DNA from 2 places in the Thaumasiovibrio clandestinus genome. Region 1 is predicted to be linked to the other one. Evidence: predicted binding sites of a transcription regulator. Region 1 holds the regulator's gene; the other holds the start of a gene.
The links. Region 1 encodes CRP, which controls carbon source genes, mostly activating them, when cyclic AMP is high. Its sites were predicted from a motif close to TGTGANNNNNNTCACA; they were not measured.

Region 1 (7,816 bases):
CGCTGTTAGCGTGTGCTAAGGCGTCGGGACACGGTTTTACGTCACTGCCAGTCAGTGAAGAGTTACTGCGTAATCGAATTGCTCACTCGGTATACAGCTTTACCAAGCAGGTCACTCAGCCCGGCAATGAAGGTTATTTAATGGTCGCAGAAGAGACGGAGACAGGGGAGGTTGTCGGAACAACGGCGATTGAAGCTGCGATAGGGCTTGATGTGCCATTTTATAGCTACCACCTCTCTAAGGTGGTGCATGCGTCACCGAAGTTAGGGGTACATAATGTTGTAGAGGTACTAACGCTGGGTAATCACTACACGGGGTGTACTGAGATCTGCACCCTTTTTCTAAAGCCAGCGTGGCGTCAGGGTTTAAACGGCAAGTTAATGTCTAAATGCCGTTTTTTACTGCTGGCTGAGCACCCTGAACGCTTTTCCGACACGGTGTTTGCGGAGATGCGCGGGGTATCAGATGCCGAGGGAAATTCTCCATTTTGGGCGTGGCTGAAGGAGCATTTCTTCTCGATAGATTTTACATTAGCGGATCATTTAACCGGCATTGGCAAGAAAGGGTTTATCGCCGATTTAATGCCGAAGTTACCGATCTATGTCAACTTGCTGAGTCCAGAAGCACAGGCCGTGATAGGGCAAGTGCATAGCAACACGCTTCCCGCGCTACGTTTGCTCGAACAAGAGGGCTTTTCGTGCCGTGGCTATGTCGATATTTTTGATGGTGGTCCGACGGTAGAGTGTGCGCGTCGACATATTGAATCGGTGCGGCGCTCATTTCGGGCTAGTGTGGATATTGGTGAGCACAATAGCAATCAAGACTACTTGTTGTGTAATGGTCGTTTTGAAGGCTTCCGCGCCACGGTTGCCAAGGTGGCACTCGATTCGGAGTCGAACCGTGCAATTATGTCAGCGGCTGTTGCGCAAGCATTGCAAGTTGAAGCGGGCGATAGCGTCCGCTTGTTGGCTGTCTAGTAAGGAGTCAAGATGACGACACATTATATTGATGGTGCATGGGGTCCTGGTGTTGGCGAGCCTTTTCACTCCCTCAATCCGTTTACTCAGGCAGAAATATGGCACGGTCATGCCGCTGATGATAACCAAGTTGAGGCTGCGGTGACGGCAGCCCGCAAAGCTTTTCCGCTTTGGCGAGCGTTACCGCTGTTGGATCGTTTTGACTATTTATCCCGTTTTGCTGATTTACTGGAAATGCGCAAAGCGGAGTTGGCGGCGCTGATCGCGACAGAAACGGGAAAACCCTTGTGGGAAAGCTTAACGGAAGTGGTAGCAATGAAAGCCAAGATTGCCATCTCTTTGCAGGCGTATAAAGAGCGCAGCGGCGAGACAACCCATCAGCTCTCCGAGGGGCGCACGGTGTTGCGTCACCGTCCATTGGGAGTCTTGGCGATTTTTGGTCCCTATAATTTTCCCGGACACTTGCCGAATGGACATATTATCCCCGCATTGTTGGCGGGCAATACTGTGGTGTTTAAGCCGTCGGAGTTAACCCCACAAACGGCCGAATATATCGTGGGTTTGTGGCACGAGGTCGGATTACCTCGTGGGGTGCTCAATTTGACTCAAGGGCTAATGCCGACAGGTCAGGCTCTAGCCGGAAGCCCGAATATTGATGGGTTGCTATTTACTGGCAGTGCACGAACTGGGCATCTATTGCACCGCCAATTTGCTGGTCAGCCAGAGAAAATGCTAGCGTTGGAGATGGGGGGAAATAACCCTTTGGTGGTGACCACGGCATGTGGTGATATTGGCGCTTGTGTCGATACCATTATTCAGTCGGCTTATTTGAGCGCAGGGCAACGTTGCACCTGCGCTCGGCGTCTTTATATTCCCTATGGTGATGTAGGCGAGCGACTATTGACTACACTGATAGAGGCAGTAAGGAAAATTAAAGTTGGCGACCCATTTGACATGCCTGCGCCCTTTATGGGGCCGATGATATCCATAGATGCGGCACAAGCCATTATGCAGGCGCAGCAAGTGTTACTTGATATGGGGGCGACACCATTGGTGAAAGCGAGCCAGAGACAGGCGATCTTAACCCCTGCCTTACTCGATGTGACAGCTATCGACGCCTTGCCAGATGAAGAGTATTTTGGGCCATTACTGCAGGTGATTCGTTATCACACTTTTGATGAGGCGATAACAATGGCGAACCAGACTCGGTTTGGTTTGTCGGCTGGACTGCTCTCAACGGACGATGCGCAGTGGCATGAATTTATCGAACAGATCCATGCTGGGATTGTTAATCGAAATCGTCCACTCACGGGAGCCAGTAGCAGCGCCCCATTTGGTGGCCCAGGCGCGTCAGGTAATTTACGCCCTAGTGCCTACTACGCTGCCGATTATTGTGCGTACCCAATGGCGTCACTGGAAGCGGATCATGTGCAACTTCCTACACCACGCCTGCCGGGGTTATCCGACGAATAGGCCTGCTCGAAACGAGCGGCGACGGAGGCTTTATGTATCAAAGGATGTTTGAGTTGCTGTGGCAAGATTACGTTGAGCGTTTATGCCCATCGGCACAGAAGGTGCATCATTTACTGAGTGAGGGGGAGCCTTTACGCAATGATCACATTGCATTGCGCACCTTTAACTTGCCAGAGGTTGGTCTGGATGTGATTGCCGCGCCTTTCATTGCGATGGGCTATGTACATAGCGGTGAATACCACTTTGAACAGAAGAAACTTTATGCGGCACATTTTGAGCACCCTGATCCTCAAGCGCCAAAAGTGTTTATTAGTGAATTGCTGGTTGGGCAGTGCTCATGTGAGTTGCAACAAGCCGTACGGGCGTTGGTCGGCCAACTAAAAGCGCCACTTCCCCTGCACAGTGAGGTGCTGCAGCTAGGGCGTCCATGGTCACTGCCGTTGGATACCTATCAATTACTGGCGGCAGAGAGTGAGTATGCCGCTTGGGTTGCAGCCCATGGCTATGGGGCTAATCACTTTACCGTAAGTGTGAACCAGCTATCGACATTTGGTGATTTAGCGGCACTCAATTATTACCTTATGGAAAATGGCTTTGTTATTAACAGTGCAGGGGGAGAAATAAAGGGCTCAGAGAAAGTGATGCTGGAGCAATCTGCAACGATGGCTGATAAGGTGTTAGTGACGTTTGATGATGGTGAGTTGATGATCCCAGGTGGCTTTTATGAGTTTGCCAAGCGTTACCCTGATGGAAGGGGGAATTTGTATCATGGCTTTGTCACGGCATCCGCAGATAAGATTTTCGAGAGCACTTACAGTGTGACATCATGAGGGTCGACAACAAAAAAGCCAGTAGTTATGCACTACTGGCTCTTAAAACTGTCAGCGTACTTTAAGACGAGACATTACATCATGAGATGATTAACGCGTACCGTATACCACGATTGTTTTACCGTGTGCAGAGATTAGATTCTGCTCTTCTAGCATCTTCAAGATACGACCAACGGTTTCACGCGAACAACCAACAATTTGACCAATCTCTTGACGAGTAATTTTGATCTGCATGCCGTCTGGGTGAGTCATAGCGTCAGGTTGACGAGCAAGATTCAACAGAGTTTGTGCAATACGGCCAGTTACATCCAAGAATGCAAGGTCGCCAACTTTTTGGCTGGTGACTTGAAGACGGTTTGCCATCTGTGCAGATAGACGCATTAGGATGTCTGGGTTGACTTGGATCAGTTGACGGAATTTCTTGTAAGAAATTTCTGCAACTTCACAAGGTGACTTCGCTCGAACCCATGCTGTACGCTCTTGACCTTCTTCAAATAGCCCTAACTCGCCAATGAAGTCTCCCTGATTAAGGTAAGAAAGAATCATCTCTTTACCTTCTTCATCTTTGATAAGAACTGCAACAGAACCTTTTACGATGTAGTAAAGGGTTTCACCCTTTTCGCCTGCATGAATCAAAGTACTTTTTGATGGGTACTTATGAATATGACAATGAGATAGGAACCATTCTAAAGTTGGATCAGTTTGCGGTTTACCTGGAACCATATAAATAACTTCCTCTGCGTTTGTTGCCCTACAACGATATCCTTATAATTGAGGGGTAACTCAATGAATGCGGTGCGTTGTCTAGGATTACGAAGCCCGTCGCACAAATGCTGGCGTGCTTGCTAATTTTGTCCATTGAGTTTACCGTGTTTTGGCGCTCATTTCTTGATATAGATCGATCAGAAATGAGCATTTATTAGTCATAAGTGTGCACATGATCACACACTGACGAGATAGTTGGCATTTGCGGGAGAGTAGTATGCAGTCACGCGTGAAATGGGTAGAAGGAATGACGTTCTTAGGGCAGTCAGATTCTGGTCATAGTGTTGTAATGGACGGAAATGGTGGAGAAAAAGCCCCAAGCCCAATGGAGCTAGTATTGATGGCGGCGGGCGGCTGTAGCTCCGTCGATGTGGTTGACGGGCTAAAGAGTGCTGGTCAGCTTGTTAGTGGTTGTGAGGCGACATTAAGCTCAGCTCGTCGTGATGTTGCGCCACGTTATTTTACCGCGGTGAATGTCCATTTTATCGTCATAGGGCATCAGATTGACTCCAGTATTGTAGAGCGTGTTGTCGCTGAATCATTAGAGAAGTATTGCTCGGTTTGTTTAATGCTGGGTAAAGGCGTCGAAATGACCCATTCCTATGAGGTGATTGAGGCATAACCCACCGGAAAAGGCGAGGGGAGCCATCTCCTCGTTAACCAGCGCAGCATGACTGTCTTGCGGCACCAGCATTAAACGGGTTAGCCGACTTTGCCTGTTTCGATGAGGTTGTGAATTAACGGGCGCATGATTAGCTCCATCGCAAAGCTCATTTTTCCGCCAGGGACAACAATGGTATTGTGCCGTGACATAAATGATCCTTGTATCATGGAAAGCAGGTAAGGAAAGTCGACGTTTTTAATGCCTCGAAAGCGAATCACAACAAAGCTCTCGTCCAAGGAGGGGATGCCTTTTGCGTTGAGAGGGTTTGATGTATCGACAGTGGGGACGCGCTGAAAGTTGATATGCGTGCGTGAAAACTGTGGCGTGATATAACTCAGGTAGTCGTCCATGGAGCGGATAATTGACTCCGTTACGGCTTCGCGTGAATGCCCTCTGTCACGTGTGTCTCGTACAAATTTTTGAATCCACTCTAAGTTGACAATAGGTACCATGCCAATGAGCAGGTCGACATGTTGAGCAACATTGGTTTCGCCATCAACAATCCCACCATGTAGCCCTTCGTAAAAGAGGACGTCACTGTTGTCAGGGAGTGTTTGCCACGGGGTAAATGTGCCTGGCATCAGGTTATAAGGGACTGCCTCATCAAACGTGTGCAAGTAGCGGCGGAACTGCCCGGTGCCACTCTCACCATATTGGCGGAAAAAGCGTTCGAGTGCTTCAAAATCATTGGCAGCAGGGCCAAAGTAGCTGATGTGGCGCCCCTGCTCTTTAGCTTTGCGAATTTCGATATCCATTTCTGGGCGAGTAAAACGGTGAAAGCTATCCCCTTCAAGCCAAGCAGGCGTTATCTGCATCATATTAAACATTTTTCGAAACGCTTCTGACGTGGTGGTCGTTCCTGCGCCGGATGAGCCTGTTACCGCGATAATCGGATGCTTTGCAGACATATTTGGTCCATTTTATTCACATGGGTGAAGCATGTTATTAACAGTTTGGGCGGATAATATCAAGTGTCTGCAAGACTTCTGAGATCGCGGCGAAGTTTTATATCGACGCTTTCATGTAATTCAGAGTAAACAATGACCGCTTCGCCATTCTGCAGTAAGCCTTTTAGATTTGCGACTTTTTGGCTAAGGCTGAGTTCGGATTCACCGTAGTCGGTTCCTTCGCGTAAGGCGTAGTTTTCGAGTAGGTTATCGAGGGTTTCTGGATCGATTTGTTGCCAAGGTATAATCATGTTGAATGTCGCCATTAGAAAACGGAAGAATGGTATCACTTAACAGTGTGGTTAACAGTGCGTTGATTACCGCACATGTTGAGCTTCTCATCGTAGTTGGTATTGATAACTTACTTCATTGTATAAGGTCAAGGTTTGGCAGTGGTTAAGGTGCTGGGTTTAGACTGAATAAGCGTTAAACCAGAATGGTACCGTCTGCTCTAACCAAAACACTGGCCGTAACACAGAGCCAGTAATAAAGCCTACATGACCACCGTGAGAGAGCAGCTGATACTCAATATTTTCTGGAAGCTGTGTTGTCGCCGGGATCACCGCTTCATCCATAAAAGGATCATCACTAGCGTGAATAATGCGTAGTGGTTGTGTGATGCGGTGCAACTTGTTGATACCACTGCACTGTTGATAGTAGTCATCGGCACTGTGAAACCCATTCAGTGGGGCAGTGACCTTGTCATCAAATTGCCAGAGGTCAGGCAGGGCGGATATGGCTGCGGGTGACAGAGTAAAGGCCTCTGGGTGGCGCGCGGCTTTATAGGCCGCGTTTCGTTTGAGTGAACGCAGCAAGTAGGTTTGATAAACCTGAGAAAAGCCGTGTTGAATACGGTTAGCGCAGCTGCTTAAATCCAATGGCGCAGAGATAACTTGGGCTGCATCGATGGCCGATTCGGATTGGTACTGCGCGAGGTAGTTGATAAGCATGTTCCCCCCCAGCGAGATCCCAACCGCAAATACTTGGCGTTGAGGGTGGTGGCGACGTAGCCATTGCAACACAAAGCGGGCATCTTTGGTTTGCCCGGAGTGGTAACTTTGCGGATAGTGATTTGGTTCACCACTACATCCACGAAAATGCATCATGACCCCGAGCCAGCCTTGCTGAGCAGCTGCATGCAAAAGGCCGTTGGCATAAGGACTGTAAAAACAGCCTTCTAAACCGTGGAAAAGGACAAATAGCGGCGCGTTTGGCGCCACTGTTTCAGCGGTCCACGCAAGGTCAATAAAGTCACCATCCGGTGTCGTGAGCCGTTGAGTGCGCGGCACAAACAAAGCTTCTCGGCGAAGAAATCGAGGTAACAAGGTTTGCAGGTGCGGGTTGCGAATCCCCTTGGCAGGACGAAAGTGATGACTATGAACCATACAAGCCTTTAATGAGCGGTTCTGCACCAAGCTGCAAGCAGTAGTATGCTAAGTTGCCGGGCTGTGCGTCGGCGTCATTTTGCGCGAGGCGAAAGGCTTCGACAGTACGGAGCAGATCTTCTTGTTGCTGCTGCTCCAACTTGAGTTCAAAGTTGAGAAGTTGCTGGTAGCCCGTTGACTTTAACTGTGACTTCAGTTGCTTGCGCATTTCACGATAAGGCAAGATTAAGGTCTGGCTCGATTCCAGTGCGATAATCAACGTTTGAATCTGCTCTTCGTTTAAGAAGACCTTTTGTTGATCAAGGTAAATCAACAGCAGGGCAAGATTAATATTGCCCTGATAATGATTTTGCAAACACAGACAGGCATGCTTCACGCCATTGCGTTGATAATGTGCAATGCCAAATTGCCAGAATTGATCTGCGGTTATTTGCATGTATCTCGGAACTCCTGCTCCATGCTCTCTAATTGCTCAGTTAGATCCATCCAAGCCATTTCGGTCTCTTCGAGTTGACGCTTCAGATCGGCTTGCTGCTGTAAGCATTCAGTCAGCTTACTTTTGTTCTCTGCGATATAGATATTGCTATCAGCTAGCGCACTTTCGCAGTTATCCAATTTTTCGGTGAGAGATTCTAACGTATCATCCAATTTACTTAACTGTTTACGCAAAGGGGCGGTTTGTTGACGAAACTCTGCCTCTAAACGTTTTTGCTCTTTGCGTGACAGCCCCGCGCTCTTGTCTGCCGCGGGTTCGACTTGCTGCTCTTTACGATCG
Region 2 (7,816 bases), on a different contig from region 1:
TCAGTCGATGCGCCCATACCAATCACAACATCACGCAATTTTACGTCATCACGAACAGCGCCACAGCTACCGACACGGATCACTTTCTTCACGCCGAAGTCTTTAATCAGTTCCGTCACATAGATAGAGCATGATGGGATACCCATACCATGGCCCATAACAGAGATACGGCGACCTTTATATGTGCCAGTGTAGCCATACATATTACGTACGTCACACACCTGAACAGCGTCATCAAGGAAAGTGTCTGCAATGTACTTTGCACGTAGTGGATCACCCGGCATCAGAACTACGTCTGCAAAATCACCCATTTCAGCATTAATATGAGGAGTTGCCATTCTTTTATCCTTTATCTTGTTATTGGAGTTACAGGAAAGACTTACCGTAGTCCATCGCTGTTGTTTCAAAATAGTTTGCTAAGCTCTGACCGATGTCAGCAAATGTGTCTCGGCGTCCTAAAGAACCCGCTTTAACACCATGACCATACACTAACACTGGGATGTGTTCGCGTGTGTGATCTGTCCCTTGCCACGTCGGATCACAGCCGTGATCAGCGGTTAAGATCAAAATATCGTCTTCACCCATTTTCGCCATGAGTTCAGGCAAGCGCTGATCAAAATACTCAAGTGCAGCGGCATAGCCCGCTACATCGCGGCGGTGGCCATAAGCTGAGTCAAAATCAACAAAGTTGGTGAAGATTAAGCTGTTGCTTGGTGCCGTGTCTAGCTGATTAAGCGTCGCATCAAACAGAGCTGGAATCCCCGTTGCTTTGACCTTTTGAGTGATCCCGCAGTTGGCATAGATATCAGCAATCTTACCAATTGAGATCACTTCGCCATTTTTCTCATCGACCAATTTTTGCAGTACGGTTTCCGCTGGCGGCTCTACTGAGTAATCGCGACGATTCCCCGTCCGCTCAAACTGACCTGCGCCACTGCCGGTAAATGGACGCGCAATAACACGACCAATGTTATATCCATCTAGCTCTTCGCGCACCAGTTGACACAACGCAAGCAAGTTATCTAGACCGTAGGTCTCTTCATGACAAGCGATTTGGAACACGGAGTCTGCTGACGTATAGAAAATCGGCTTACCGGTTTTCATGTGCTCTTCACCTAAGTCATCGAGAACTTGCGTTCCTGATGCATGGCAGTCACCTAAATAACCTGGAAGATTGGCACGCTTAACGATACGGTCAAGCAATTCGGTAGGGAAGCTGTTAGTTTTATCGGTGAAATAACCCCATTCAAACAGAACAGGAACACCCGCCATTTCCCAGTGCCCAGAAGGCGTATCTTTGCCTGAAGAGAGCTCTGCTGCATGGCCATACGCTGCAACGATCTCAGCATTCTCATCAAGACCGACGGGAAAGCTCCCTGTTGACTCTTGCGCAGCCAAACCAAGACCGAACTTGGACAGGTTTGGCAGCGTTAGCTTACCTTGGCGATTACCGTTATCAGCAAGCCCCTGAGCACACTGCTCAGCGATATGGCCTAAAGTATCTGAGCCCACATCACCAAACTTATCAGCATCGGCGGTGGCACCAATGCCAAATGAGTCAAGAACACAAATAATTGCACGTTTCATATGATTTACCTTATACATCCTGCGGAGTTATACGTCGATAAACCTCAGGCGTCGCTTGATACGCATCATTGCCAATTTTAACCGCAGCACGAACTTCCGCCGCTGCTTGTTGCCACTGTTCTTCACTGTTAGCGTGAACGACAGCCAATGGTTGATCTTGGCCAGCTTTATCGCCAAGACGAATCATCTCTGCTAAACCCACACTATAGTCGATACTGTCAGAGGCCACACGACGACCACCACCCATACCAACAACAGCCATACCTAATGCGCGTGTATCCATCGCAGTTACAATCCCAGACTCGGTCGCATAAACTGGTTTAATGACGCCTGCATTGGTGAGGTAATTATCGTAGTTTTCCACGAAATCGGTTGGACCACCAAGGCCTGCCACCATTTTACCGAAACGCTCAGCAGCACTGCCGTTTGCCAGTACAGCATTCAACTTATCACGCGCTTCTTCTTCCGTGCTCGCTAGTTTTGCATTCAGTAACATGTCTACGCATAGCGCCATCGTTACTTCATACAAGCGCGGGTTTCTTTCCCCCTCGCCAGTCAGGAAGCGCACCGCTTCGCGTACTTCTAACGCATTACCGGCGCTGGATGCCAGCACTTGGTTCATGTCAGTAAGTAGTGCCGTCGTCTTGGTGCCGGCACCGTTCGCAACAGCAACAATCGCTCGTGCCAACTCTTCAGATGCCTCATAAGTTGGCATAAAGGCGCCAGAGCCGACTTTAACGTCCATCACAAGAGACTCTAGCCCCGCGGCCAGTTTCTTAGATAGGATAGACGCAGTAATCAATGAAATGTTATCAACGGTTGCAGTCACATCGCGGGTCGCATAAACGCGCTTGTCTGCAGGTGCCAAGTCACCCGTCTGACCGATAATTGCGACGCCAGCCTCTTTAGTCACTTGACCAAAGACTTGGTTGTCCGGTGTGATGTTATAACCTGGAATCGATTCAAGCTTATCTAGCGTACCGCCAGTGTGGCCTAAACCCCGTCCTGAAATCATCGGCACGAAGCCGCCACATGCTGCGACCATAGGGCCGAGCATTAAAGAGGTAACATCACCCACACCGCCCGTTGAGTGCTTATCAACAATCGGGCCGCCAAAATTCATGTGAGACCAGTCCAAAACGGTCCCTGAGTCACGCATTGCACACGTTAATGCCACGCGCTCATCCATTGTCATGTCATTAAAAAACACCGCCATGGCGAATGCGGCAATTTGCCCTTCTGATACAGTATCAGTGGCAATGCCTTGAATAAAGAAGTTGATTTCTTCACGCGTTAACTCAATGTTATCACGCTTTTTGCGGATAATTTCCTGCGGTAAAAACATACCTATATCCCCTCAAAGTAAAGACGCTAAATTAAACAAATATGGCGCTACTTTTACTGCAGCGCCATCGTTATGATTAGTAGCCGCCTTGCGCCGCTTCTTCGCCTTCACCTAGAGTATGTAGCAAGTTTGCCAACAAGCTTGACGCACCAAAGCGGTAGTGTGCTGCATCAGCCCACTCAGCTCCTAGAATGCGATCAGCCATTGCTAGGTATTCAGATGCATCTTCTGCCGTACGCACACCACCTGCAGGCTTAAAGCCAACACGCTCAGCCACACCCATCTCTTTAATCACATTAAGCATGATCTCAGCGGATTCAGGGGTTGCATTCACTGGCACTTTACCGGTTGAGGTTTTGATGAAATCAGCGCCTGCATTAATTGAAATCTCAGAGGCTTTACGGATTAACGCCTCTTCTTTTAGCTCACCAGTTTCGATGATCACTTTTAGCGTAATCTCACCACACGCTTGTTTACATTGCTTCACTAGCTCAAAGCCAACGTTTTCGTTACCTGCAATCAGTGCGCGATAAGGGAAAACAACATCAACTTCATCGGCACCGTAAGCTACTGCCGCCTTAGTTTCTGCAACGGCGATCTCAATATCGTCGTTACCGTGAGGGAAGTTAGTAACGGTTGCGATCTTCACATCCGGTGTTCCTTGCTCGCGCAGGGTCTTCTTTGCAATAGGAATAAAGCGAGGGTAAATACAAATAGCAGCGGTATTGCCTACCGGGCTTTTTGCACTGTGGCACAATTCAATCACTTTTTGATCAGTGTCATCATCATTCAGTGTGGTTAAATCCATTAATTTTAGTGCACGCAGTGCAGCTACTTTTAATTCGCTCATGACTATCTCCAGTCCTAATACGTTCTACCAAGTAATTATGTATACAGCTCTTTTTTCCGTCAGTTGCATGACGGTCTGGCTTTATAACCAGAATGAGCGGGCTTGGTTCCTTGAAGACTTAGCCTTCGGCTAATTAACATCCTTGTTTACCGCACGAATACTAACAACCTAGTGATGGTTAGTTTCGCTACAGTGGCCATCTGAGCCACCGTTTTCTCAGCCAGTGTATCAAGCCCTCTGCCGTCTCTCTATGGCTGAACTGTTTCCAGCAGAGGCATGAGTTTTTCCCCTGTGCACCAATCGTTGCTCAGGAAAAAAAGCGTTCTATGATCCATTGATAAGCCATTCCGCCAGCATAAACACCAAATATGCCCATCACACCTGACAATACAGGCGGAGCAGGGATGGGTAACTTTATCGCCGAAAACAGAACCCCAACAACAAATCCAGCAATTAATGCCAAAATAACTTCTTGCATCTTCATTCACCTTTTCTCTACTAAGCCCTCATAGTGTAGACGTTGAGTTTCGAGCGAGAGGTGAAAAAAAGACGTTACATAGCGTGAAAAATTACGCGTCGTTGCATAGAGGAAGAAAGCAAACGTTTTGCATCAACAAGGCAAAGTCAGCTAATTTTCTCGCCCTAAAACAACAAACGCCACAGCAAGCTGTGGCGTTTAATCTAAAAGCTGTGTGCTTTTACAATGCTAATGTTAGGAAGAAACCAGCAATGGTTGCTGCCATCAAGTTAGACAATGTACCAGCGACGATAGCTTTCACACCCATGCGTGCAATGTCACCACGGCGCTTAGGCGCTAGGCTACCAAGGCCACCTAGAAGGATAGCGATTGACGATAGGTTAGCAAAACCACATAGAGCGAATGAGATGATTGCTTTTGTCTTCTCAGAAAGAGCAACTGGCGCTGCATCACCTAGGTACTCAGCAAAACCTGCATAAGCAACAAATTCGTTCGCAACGGTCTTCAAACCAATGAACTCACCAGCGATGGTTGCTTCCGCCCAAGGAACACCGATCAACCAAGCTAGAGGAGCAAAGATTAGACCTAGAATACCTTCTAGCGTTAGGTTAGGAAGACCAACCCAACCACCGATGCCACCGATAATGCCGTTTGCTAGAGCAATCAGACCGATAAACGCGATAAGCATTGCACCAACGTTTAGTGCTAGTTGCAGGCCTGAAGCTGCGCCGCTTGCTGCTGCATCAATAACGTTTGCTGGCTTGCTGCTGTCATCACCGTCGATATCGTGCAGTTGCTCGATTGGCTCGTCAGTTTCTGGCTTGATGATTTTAGCGAAAAGTAGACCACCTGGTGCTGCCATGAAAGATGCAGCAACTAGGTACTCAATTGGCACGCCCATTGAAGCGTAACCCGCCATTACACCACCAGCGATAGAAGCTAGACCACCACACATTACCGCAAATAGCTCAGACTGAGTCATCTTAGGAACGAATGGGCTAACAACCAAAGGTGCTTCAGTTTGACCAACAAAGATGTTTGCCGCAGCAGACATTGACTCAGCACGTGATGTACCTAGTGCTTTTTGTAGTGCGCCACCAAGGATTTTAATTACCCACTGCATTGCACCGATGTAGTACAAAACAGAAATCAGTGCAGAGAAGAAGATCAGAGTTGGTAGTACACGGAAAGCGAAAATGAAGCCACCACCGCCGAATACTTCAAACATGGTGTTCGACACTAGGCCGCCGAATAGGAACTCGGTACCGCTGTTACCATAATTGATAACGCTTGATACGCCATCTGAAATGCTTTTCAGCATACGTTGGCCCCAAGGGACAAACAAGATAAATCCGCCCAGCATAAACTGGATTGCAAACGCACCACCAACGGTACGCAAATTAATTGCTTTACGGTTATCAGATAGTAATACAGCGATTGATAGCAGTACCACCATCCCAACCAGACTCATGATCAGACTCATAGTTAAGGGGTTCCTAAAAAATTTGGCGTCTCGACAGTTTTAGCTCAAAAAGAGTTAGGCGCATTATACTGATGCGCGCGGCAATAAAGTAATGCTGTCATCACACTTTTAAAAGCAATAGTCGTGCAACACGGTATAGGTATGTGATCCAGCTCACACTAATTACACAGAGATACGCAAACGTTCCGCGCAAACGTTTGCGAGAAATATAGAGCAAGAACATTCACACAGCAAATAATTGCGCACTCGTTCGATAGAGAACAGGCATCAATTCCTCTTTACTCTGCCCTTTTAATTGGGCCAGCTCGGACAATATAGCAGGCAAGTGACGTGGGTGGTTAGGCGCTCCTTGTTGACCATAAAGCGGCATATCGGGTGCATCCGTTTCAAGCACCATCGATTCAATCGGAATTTTACTTATCGCATCACGGGTTTTCGCTGCTCGCGGATAAGTTATGGTGCCACCTACACCTAGCTTTAATCCTAGATCGATCAACTGGCACGCTTGCTGATAACTACCGCTGAACGCATGATAGACCCCACCATACTTAGACGGCGTATTTTTTAACTGTCGAACAAGTTCATTAAACGCTTTACGACAGTGCAAAATAACAGGCAATTGGCATTGATCCGCCAGCATCAATTGATACTCAAGAGCCTCATGTTGCCGATGGCGTAAGTCTGCCGAGGTCGCTGCAACAAAATCCAGACCACACTCGCCGATAGCAACACATTGAGCGCCACGTATCGCTAAGGCATGGGTCAATTGCTCTATCACATCATGCGGCTGCTGGGCTAAAAATACGGGATGTACCCCCAGCGCAAAGTAGATCTGGGGATACTGCTCGGCTAACTGAGCGAGGCGCAGCCAGTTTTGCTGACCAATTGCGGGGATGATGATTTTCTCCACGCCCACCTGTGACGCTAGCGCTATCTGCTTCTCAATATCAGAGAAAACGGCAAAATCTAAATGACAGTGGGTGTCAATCAACACCTTGAGCCCTCACTCGTCAACACTTACTGACTTATAATTTAGTCCAACTTACTCATGATATGAAAAGAGTCACCCAAAGGGTGACTCTTTCGACATTTAAACGCTATTGTGATTAGTGCTCGCGAGTCGCACGGAAGTTAACCTCAGGGAAGCGCTCAGAAGCCAAGTTCAAGTTAACCATGGTCGGTGCAATATAAGTTAGGTTGTCGCCACCATCCAACGCAAGGTTAGATTGGTTTTTACGCTGAAACTCATCCAGTTTCTTAGCATCGCCACACTCTACCCAACGTGCTGTTGCAACGTTTACGCCTTCATATATGGCTTCCACGTTGTATTCAGCTTTAAGACGCGCAACAACAACATCGAACTGAAGAACACCCACCGCGCCAACAATCAAGTCGTTGTTTTGTAGTGGACGGAACACCTGTACTGCTCCCTCTTCAGACAACTGCACTAAACCTTTCAATAGCTGCTTTTGCTTTAGTGGGTCACGAAGGCGAATACGGCGGAACAATTCCGGTGCAAAGTTAGGAATACCGGCAAACTTCAAGCTTTCACCTTGAGTAAACGTATCACCAATTTGAATCGTGCCGTGGTTATGCAGACCGATAATATCCCCTGCATACGCATTGTCTGCGCGTGAGCGGTCGCCAGCCATGAAGGTCACCGCATCTGAAATACTCACTTGCTTACCTAAGCGGACATGATTCATTTTCATGCCTTGCTTATACGTACCGGAAACAATACGCATGAATGCAATACGGTCACGGTGCTTTGGATCCATGTTGGCTTGAATTTTAAACACAAAGCCAGAGAACTTCTCTTCGCTCGCCTCAACATCACGCTCATTCGCTTGGCGAGTTTGTGGCGCTGGTGCCCACTTAGTCAAACCATCTAGCATATGGTCAACACCAAAGTTGCCCAATGCCGTACCGAAGTAGACCGGTGTTAGCTCACCCGCAAGGAAAAGATCTAAATCAAACTCTGGGCAAGCTCCCATAACGAGTTCAAGCTCTTCACGCACACTTTCGGCAAGATCTTCTCCCACTGCAACATCAAGCTCAGGGTTATCTAAACCT

Region 2: the regulator CRP is predicted to act here: its motif matches at 5,886-5,901, upstream of ACKLNH_RS14340 (NupC/NupG family nucleoside CNT transporter).

What each region holds. Positions count from the first base shown of each region.
Region 1 covers NZ_JBLBVL010000009.1:99,664-107,479, forward strand. Annotated here, with positions in the region: gene astA (arginine N-succinyltransferase) at 1-977, shown strand, start outside; gene astD (succinylglutamate-semialdehyde dehydrogenase) at 990-2,450, shown strand; gene ACKLNH_RS13550 (DUF1338 domain-containing protein) at 2,483-3,280, shown strand; gene crp (cAMP-activated global transcriptional regulator CRP) at 3,371-4,003, opposite strand; gene ACKLNH_RS13560 (OsmC family protein) at 4,263-4,667, shown strand; gene ACKLNH_RS13565 (phosphoribulokinase) at 4,748-5,617, opposite strand; gene ACKLNH_RS13570 (YheU family protein) at 5,677-5,907, opposite strand; gene ACKLNH_RS13575 (hydrolase) at 6,067-7,041, opposite strand; gene ACKLNH_RS13580 (TIGR02444 family protein) at 7,031-7,477, opposite strand; gene ACKLNH_RS13585 (ABC transporter ATP-binding protein) at 7,468-7,816, opposite strand, start outside.
Region 2 covers NZ_JBLBVL010000011.1:37,488-45,303, forward strand. Annotated here, with positions in the region: gene deoD (purine-nucleoside phosphorylase) at 1-338, opposite strand, end outside; gene ACKLNH_RS14320 (phosphopentomutase) at 367-1,587, opposite strand; gene deoA (thymidine phosphorylase) at 1,598-2,932, opposite strand; gene deoC (deoxyribose-phosphate aldolase) at 3,009-3,782, opposite strand; gene ACKLNH_RS14335 (XapX domain-containing protein) at 4,090-4,260, opposite strand; gene ACKLNH_RS14340 (NupC/NupG family nucleoside CNT transporter) at 4,481-5,743, opposite strand; gene ACKLNH_RS14345 (TatD family hydrolase) at 5,967-6,734, opposite strand; gene prfC (peptide chain release factor 3) at 6,850-7,816, opposite strand, start outside.